2 linked regions of the Alicycliphilus denitrificans K601 genome follow. The protein of the gene in region 1 binds, or shares a complex with, the protein of each later gene. Links are inferred from orthologs where the notes say so. Each region holds a gene or a part of one and is shown on either strand. Other genes may lie near its edges.

What was found. The genes of interacting proteins can lie anywhere in the genome.
Region 2: the proteins of ALIDE2_RS14205 (region 1) and ALIDE2_RS05285 are in contact, whole or in part, in a cryo-EM structure (PDB 9GE8), measured with the Escherichia coli proteins. The link is inferred for Alicycliphilus denitrificans K601 from one-to-one orthologs.

Annotation. Positions count from the first base shown.
Region 1 is NC_015422.1:2,978,890-2,982,528, forward strand. Bases 520-3,256 are described here. They hold ALIDE2_RS14205 (ABC transporter ATP-binding protein), read right to left. Parts: upstream 2,381-3,256; coding sequence 1,658-2,380; downstream 520-1,657. Other genes in these bases: sstT (serine/threonine transporter SstT), read left to right, coding at 520-1,624; ALIDE2_RS14210 (arylesterase), read left to right, coding at 2,405-3,052; ALIDE2_RS14215 (DUF2189 domain-containing protein), read right to left, coding at 3,066-3,256. Outside these bases: 23S rRNA (guanosine(2251)-2'-O)-methyltransferase RlmB, read right to left, coding at 1-270; more of sstT, read left to right, coding at 413-519; more of ALIDE2_RS14215, read right to left, coding at 3,257-3,639.
Region 2 is NC_015422.1:1,103,286-1,107,282, reverse strand. The notes cover bases 664-3,758. They hold ALIDE2_RS05285 (ABC transporter permease), read right to left. Parts: upstream 3,430-3,758; coding sequence 898-3,429; downstream 664-897. Other genes in these bases: ALIDE2_RS05280 (formate dehydrogenase accessory sulfurtransferase FdhD), read right to left, coding at 3,439-3,758; ALIDE2_RS05290 (hypothetical protein), read right to left, coding at 668-895. Outside these bases: ALIDE2_RS05295 (bifunctional aminoglycoside phosphotransferase/ATP-binding protein), read right to left, coding at 1-614; more of ALIDE2_RS05280, read right to left, coding at 3,759-3,997.

The DNA of each region.
Region 1 (3,639 bases):
GTCGAGCAGATCGTCCAGCGAATGCAGCTGCGCCACGGCCTGCACGCGCGCGGCCACGCCCTGGTGTCCATGGCTGCCCGCCAGCTTGGCCAGGCGCAGGCCGTCGGCCTCGATCAGGCGCACGCCCGCTTCCTTGGCGCGCGCAAGGAACTGGCGCATGCGTGCGTCGCGGCGCGTGGCCTCGTAATACACCTCGATGATGGACTGCGGCGCCGTCTTCAGGCGCACGCCCACGGCATGGAAGCCGAACAGGATCTTGGGGGAAGACATGGCGGGGATTATCCGGGCTTGCGGGCCGGGCTTTTAGAATCGCGCCCACACCATTCCACGAGCCCCCTGGCCATCCGCCATGGCGCAAGCGTCCGCCCCGCCTATCCCGCGGGCACGCGCGGCTCCCGGTTCCTGTTGCACCATGATCCTCTCTCCCCTGCTGCGCCGTGCGCAGCGCACCAGCCTGGTCTCCCAGATCGCGATCGCGCTGATCCTGGGCGTGGCGCTGGCCGCCGCCTGGCCCGCCGCCACGCCCGCCGTGGCATTTCTGGGCCATCTCTTCATCTCCGCGCTCAAGGCAATCGCCCCGGTGCTGGTGTTCGTGCTGGTGGTAGCCGCCATCGGCAACCACCGCCCGGGCGAGAACACGCACATGCGCCCGATCCTGCTGCTGTACGCCATTGGCACGCTGGCCGCGGCCGCCGTGGGCGTGGCCGCCAGCATGTGGTTTCCGAGCACCCTAGCGCTCAAGGGTGCAGCACAGGCGCAGGCTGCGCCGGGCGCGGTCTCGGAGGTGCTGCTCAACGTGGTGGGCAGCATCGTGGCCAACCCGGTCAAGGCGCTGCAGGATGCCAACTACATCGGCATCCTGGCCTGGGCCGTGGCCCTGGGCGTGGCGCTGCGCCACGCCAGCGAGTCCACGCGCGAGATGCTGCAGGACGGCGCGCAGGCCGTCACGCGGATCATCCAGTGGGTGATCCGCTGCGCGCCGCTGGGCATCCTGGGCCTGGTGGCCACCACCCTCGCCGAGGCGGGCGCGCAGGCACTGTGGGGCTATGCGCAGCTGCTGGCCGTGCTGCTGGGCTGCATGCTGTTCATGGCGCTGGTGGTCAATCCCCTGATCGTGTTCCTGACCATCCGCCGCAACCCCTACCCGCTCGTGCTCACCTGCCTGCGCGAGAGCGGCGTGACGGCCTTCTTCACGCGCAGCTCGGCCGCCAACATCCCCATCAACCTGGCACTGGCCAAGCGCCTGAACCTGAGCGAAGAGACCTACAGCATCGCCATCCCGCTGGGCGCCACGATCAACATGGCGGGCGCCGCCATCACCATCAGCGTGCTGTCGCTGGCGGCCGCCCACACCCTGGACATCCATGTGGACGTGCCCACGGCACTGCTGCTGTGCTTGGTGGCCTCGGTCTGCGCCTGCGGCGCCTCGGGCGTGGCCGGGGGCTCGCTGCTGCTGATCCCGCTGGCCTGCAGCCTGTTCGGCATCGGCAACGACATGGCCATGCAGGTCGTAGGCGTGGGCTTCATCATCGGTGTGCTGCAGGACTCGGCCGAGACGGCGCTCAATTCGTCCACCGACGTGCTGTTCACGGCGGCTGCCTGCATGGCACCCCGGCGCGCCTGAACGAACGGCCCCGATGCCGTTCCTGGCATGCCGCTACACCAGGCGCCCGGCCTCGATGGTGATGCGCCGGTCGCAGCGCGCGGCGATGGCGCGGTCGTGCGTGACCAGCACCAGCGTCGTGCCCTGCTCGCGGTTGAGGGCGAACATCAGCTCCATGATGGTCTCGCCGGTGGCGAAATCCAGGCTGCCCGTGGGCTCGTCGGCCAGCAGCACGGCCGGCTCGACCACGAAGGCGCGCGCCAGCGCCACGCGCTGCTGCTCGCCACCCGAGAGCACCTTGGGATAGTGCGACAGGCGCTGGCCCAGACCCACGCGGCCCAGCATCTCGGTCGCGCGGCGGCGCGCGTCGCGGCTGCCGGCCAGCTCCAGCGGCAGCATCACGTTCTCCAGCGCCGTGAGGTTGCCCAGGAGCTGGAAGCTCTGGAACACGAAGCCCACCTGGCGCGCGCGCAGCGCGGCACGCTCGTCCTCGTCCAGCGCGAACAGGTCCTGCCCCGCCAGCCGCACCGTGCCGCGCGTGGGCGTATCCAGCCCTGCGATGATGGACAGCAGCGTGCTCTTGCCCGACCCCGAGGCGCCGACAATGGCGGCGGTCTCCTGCGGCGCGAGGCGGAAATCGATATCCCGCAAAATCTCCAGCGTGCCCGTGGAGTCGGTGACCGACTTGTACACATGCTCCACCGCGATGATGGGCTCCGGGGGCACGGGCGACTCGGAAGCGGTGGTTGTTGCCGCAGCGGCGAAGGGTTCGGACATGAAAGGTTCTCGACAGTGATGCGTATGTTTCGGCGTGACTTTATCGCGGCCGGCGCCCTGGCCCTGCTCGGCACGGCGCCTGCGCTCGCGCAGCAGAGCCGCAAGGCCGCCGCCAGGGCCCCCGTGATCCTGGTGGTGGGCGACTCGCTCAGCGCCGAATACGGCCTGCCGCGCGGCAGCGGCTGGGTGGCGCTGCTGGAGAAGCGGCTGGCCCAGGAAAAGATCGGCGCCACGGTGGTCAACGCTAGCGTGAGCGGCGACACCACGGCCGGCGGCCGCGCGCGATTGCCTGCGCTGCTCAGGCAGCACGGCCCCACGCACGTGGTGATCGAGCTGGGCGCCAACGACGCGCTGCGCGGCCTGCCCCTGACCAACACCCGGGACAACCTGGCATGGATGGTCGAGCAGTCACAGGCCGCCGGCGCGCGCGTGCTGCTGGTGGGCATGCAGATGCCGCCCAACTACGGTGCCGACTACGCACGCCGCTTCGCCGCCCTGTTCGAGGCCGTGGCCAAGGAACGCAAGGTCCCGCTGGTGCCGTTCCTGCTGCATGGCATTGCCGACGTGCCGGACTCCACGGCGCTGTTCCAGCCCGACCGCATCCATCCGCGCGCCGAGGCGCATCCGCGCATGCTCGACAATGTGTGGCCGCAGCTGCGCAAGCTGCTGTGAGCCGCAGGCGCCGTCAGGCTCCGTCCTGAGGGGGCGCGGAAACGGCAGGCTCCGCGGCGCGGGGTGCTGCCACCGCCGCACGGTAGGCGTGCCAGCTGGCATGGCCCAGTACCGGCCCGACCACGAGCAGGCCCGCCCCCCAGGTCCACCACAGGGAGAGCACGACCAGCGCGGTGATGAGCGCGCCCCACAGCAGCATCACGCCGGGGTTTTCCAGCACCACGCGCACGCTCGCGATGCCCGCCGTCAGCGCGTCGGTGTCGCGGTCAAGGATCATCGGAATGGACACCACCGTGCTGGAGAACACCAGGGCCGCGAACACCCCGCCCACCAGCAGGTAGACGACGATGAACTGCCAGTTGCCAGGGCTGAAAATCGCCTGCACCACGCCCGTGGTGGAGGGCATGCCGGTATTGAAGAACACCGCGAACACCACCAGCGATGCCCTGCCCCACAACAGTTCCAGCACGACGAGCACGAGCACCAGCATGCCCATGCTGCCCATGTGGCTGTCCCAGCAGGTGATGGACTCGCCCAGTTGCGGCGGCAGGCCCAGCTCGCGCCTGCGGCTCGTTTCGTACAGCCCC
Region 2 (3,997 bases), 1.9 Mb from region 1 along the record:
CCGGCCAGCGCGGGCTGGCGCGCGTCGAACCAGCCGCGCAGTGCCGCCAGGCCCGCCCGCCCGGGGCCGTCGAGCAGCGGGGCCAGCGTGTCCAGCACGTCGGCGATGGCCTTGGCCACCCGGGCGGCCGTGCCCCAGTTGCTGTCCGTGGGCGCGCCGGGCGCCTGGGCATGGAAGCGCGCCAGGCGCTCGGCGAAGGCGTCGAGCTCTGCGGGCGCCAGGGCGCCGGCGCGCACCAGCGCGTCGAGCTCGCTGCCCGCGGGAAAGCGGCGCATGCGCAGCACCCAGTCGATGGCGGCATCTGCCTCCTGCGCCGTGCCCAGGCGCGGGTGGCGGGCGCTGCCGAGCACGGGCAGCATGTCCAGGTACAGCGCGGGTGCCAGGCGCTGGTTCAGGCGCAGTTCCTCGGCGCAGAAGTGGCGCCGCGCGGCCAGCGTGCGGAAGTCGGCGAACGGCAGGTGCAGCGGCTTCTTGAGCTTGTAGGCGTGCGCGGGCGTCAGCAGCAGGTGCGACAGATGCGTCTCCAGGTGCTGCACCGGCCCGCCCTCGGCCGCGCGCAGGGCTTCGCACAGCGCCGTGGCGAGGGTGGTGCCATCGTCTTTTTCAATAGCCAAATCGGGCTCCAAGGCAATACCAGAAAGCGGTAGCAGCTATCAAAATCAACTAATCAATTGGGGCGGCGGCGCAGCGACCCGTCCCAGGCCGGATTGGGCCGACCCTGGCCGGCATACTGCTGGTTGCGCGAGTTGGAGCGCCACACGCCCCCACCCACGCCGACGATGGGCTCGGTGCGGTACCAGTACCAGCGCCCGTCCTCGTCCTGCGCCAGCCAGTCCCAGCCCTCGGGCGCCTGCGACCAGTCGGGTTCCCAGTCTGCCGTGTCATCCGTCTGCATGCTCACTCCTGCGCCGCGCTGCGCAGCGTCTGCACCACCGGGCGGCGCAGCACCTCGCGCAGCCCCCACCAGCCCGCGGCCAGCGCCAGCAATGCGCCAGCCGCAGCCCCGGCCAGGGGCACCCAGGGCTGGGCCGTCCAACTGAAGTCGAACACGTAGCGCGCGAGCGTCCAGCCCACGGCCACAGCCACGCAGCTGGCCAGGAAGCCCGCGAGCAACCCCACGCCGGCGAGCTCGGCGCGCTGTACCTGGCGCAGCAGGCTGGCACGCGCGCCCACGGCGCGCATGATGGCGAACTCGCGCGCGCGCTCCTCGCGCGTGGCAGTGACGGCGGCGAACAGCACCACCAGGCCCGCGGCCAGCGTGAAGACGAAGAGGAACTCCACCGCGCCTATCACCTGCGCCAGCACGACCTGCACCTGGGCCAGCGTGGCGCTCATGTCCACGTTGGTGACGTTGGGGAAGGCGTGCACCAGAGCATTGTCGAAGCCCGGCCGCTCGGGCGCGCGGTAGGCGGCCAGGTAGGTCAGCGGCACATCGGGCATGTGCGCCACGGGGTACATGACGAAGAAGTTGGCGCGCATGGAGCCCCAGTCCACGCGGCGCAGGCTGGTGATGCGCGCCTCGCTCGCGGCGCCGCCGATGTCGAAGCGCAGGCGGTCGCCGAGCTTCAGGCCCAGGGTCTGGGCGATGCCCTCCTCCACGCTCACGGCGTCCTCTTCGCCCGGCGTCCAGCGGCCGGCGACGATGAGGTTGTGCCCGGGCGCCTCGCGCGCGTTGGAGAGGTTGAACTCGCGGTCCACCAGGCCCTTGGCGCGGTCGTCGGGGTAGTCGTCCAGGTTCACCGCGCGGCCGTTGATGGCCACCAGCCGGCCGCGGAACATGGGGTACCAGTCGTACTGCGCCACGCCGTCCTGCCGCAGCATCTGGCGGAAGGCGTCGGCCTGGTCCGGCATGATGTTGATCACGAAGCGGTTGGGCGCATGGGCCGGCGTGGCGCGCTGCCAGCTGGCGATGAGGTCGGTGCGCAGCAGCACCAGCAGCACCAGTGCCAGCAGGCCCACGGCCAGGCTGGCCACCTGCACCACGGCATAGGCCGGGCGCGCGGCGATCTGGCGCGTGGCCAGCACCAGCCAGCGCGGCGCCATGGTCTCGCTGACGGCCTTGCGCAGCAGCCGCACGGCCACCCAGGCCAGCGCCGCGAACAGCAGCACGGCGGCGGCGAAGCCACCCACGGCGATCGAACCCAGCTTCCAGTCGCGGCTGACCACCAGCAGCAGGGCCGCGAAGCCCGCCAGCCCCAGGCCCAGCGCGGCCAGCGAGGTGGGCCGCACGCTGCCCAGATCGCGCCGCATGACGCGCAGCGGCGGCACCTGGGCCAGCTGCAGCACGGGCGGCAGGCCGAAGGCGCACATCAGCGTGAGGCCCACGCCCACGCCCAGCGCCACGGGCCAGAGGCTGGCCGCTGGCAGGGCCGATTCCACGAGCCCCGCCAGCAGCAGCACGAACACGTGGTGCACGGCAAAGCCCAGCAGCACGCCCACGGCGCTGGCGCACAGGCCCACGAGCAGGAACTCCAGCACGTAGGCGCCGGCGATGGTGTGCTGGCTCTGGCCCAGCACGCGCAGGAGCGCGGCGGCGTCCAGGTGGTCGTTGGCGAAGCCGCGCGCGGCCAGGGCCACGGCAACGGCCGACAACAGCGCGGCCAGCAGCGCCACGAGGTTGAGGAATTTCTGCGCGCGGTCCAGCGTCTGGCGCATCTCGGGGCGGCCACTGTCGAGCGACTCCACGCGCACGCCGCGCATGCCGGGGCCGGCGACGGCCTCGGTGGCCCAGGCGGTGAAGCGCTTGACGGCGTCGGGCCGGCCCGCCACGGCGAAGCGGTAGGTGATGCGGCTGGCCGGCTGCACCAGGCCCGTGGCGGGCAGGTCCTGCGCGTTGATCATCACGCGCGGCGCGAAGCTCATGAAGCCGGCGCCGCGGTCGGGCTCCAGCGTGATGATGCGCGTGACGCGCAGCTGCGTATCGCCCAGCAGCAGGGGATCGCCCAGGCCGAGCGACAGCGCATTGAGCAGCGGCGCGTCCACCCAGGCCTCGCCGGGTGCGGGGATGTCCTGCGTGGGCGCGCCGGGGCGCTGCGCATCGTCGCTCACCTGCAGGCGGCCGCGCAGCGGGTAGCCCGGCTCCACGCTCTTGAGCGCCACGAGGCGGCTCGCGCCGCCCTGGGACTCCTGCGCGCGCGCCATGGTGGGAAAGCCCAGCGTGGTCACGCTGGCCAGGCCCAGCGCGCGCGCCTGCTTCACCACCGGCGCCGGCGTGGGGTTGTCGCTGGCCAGCACCGCGTCGCCGCCCAGCAGCTGCAGCGCGTCGCGTTCGAGGCCGCCGCGCAGTCGGTCGGCAAAGAAGCCCACCGATGTGAGCGCGGCCACGGCCAGCGTGACGGCCACCATGAGCAGGCGCAGCTCGCCCGCGCGCAGGTCACGCCACAGCGTGCGCCAGCCCAGGCCGATGAAGGAGGAGGAAGGACTTGCCATGGCCGGGGATCATGCCAGCTCCGGTTGCAGCACCAGGCGCTCGGCGCCGCTGTAGCACAGGAAGCGCCGGTTCGTCGCCCGGCCTATGGCGCACAGCCCGAGCCGGCTGGCCACCGCATGCCCCATCTGCGTCATGCCGCTGCGCGAGACCACGATGGGCACGCCCATCTGGGCCGACTTGATGACCATCTCGCTGGTCAGGCGCCCCGTGGTGTAGAACACCTTGTCGCCACCCTGCATGGCCGAAGCGTCCGGCTGCATCCACATCCAGCCGGCGATGGTGTCGATGGCGTTGTGCCGCCCCACGTCCTCCACGAAGACCAGCATGCGCTGCCCCTGGAACAGCGCGCAGCCGTGCACCGAGCCCGCGGACTTATAGGTGGACTCCTGCAGCCGGATCGCGTTGACGATGCCGTACAGGTCGGCCTGCGTGAGCCGCGCGGGCGCGAGCCGGATGCCGGCCATCTCGTCCATCAGCCCGCCGAACACGCTGCCCTGGCCGCAGCCGGTGGTGACCACCTTGCGCGCCGTGCGCTCCTCGATGCGGGCGATGCCACGCCGCGTGACC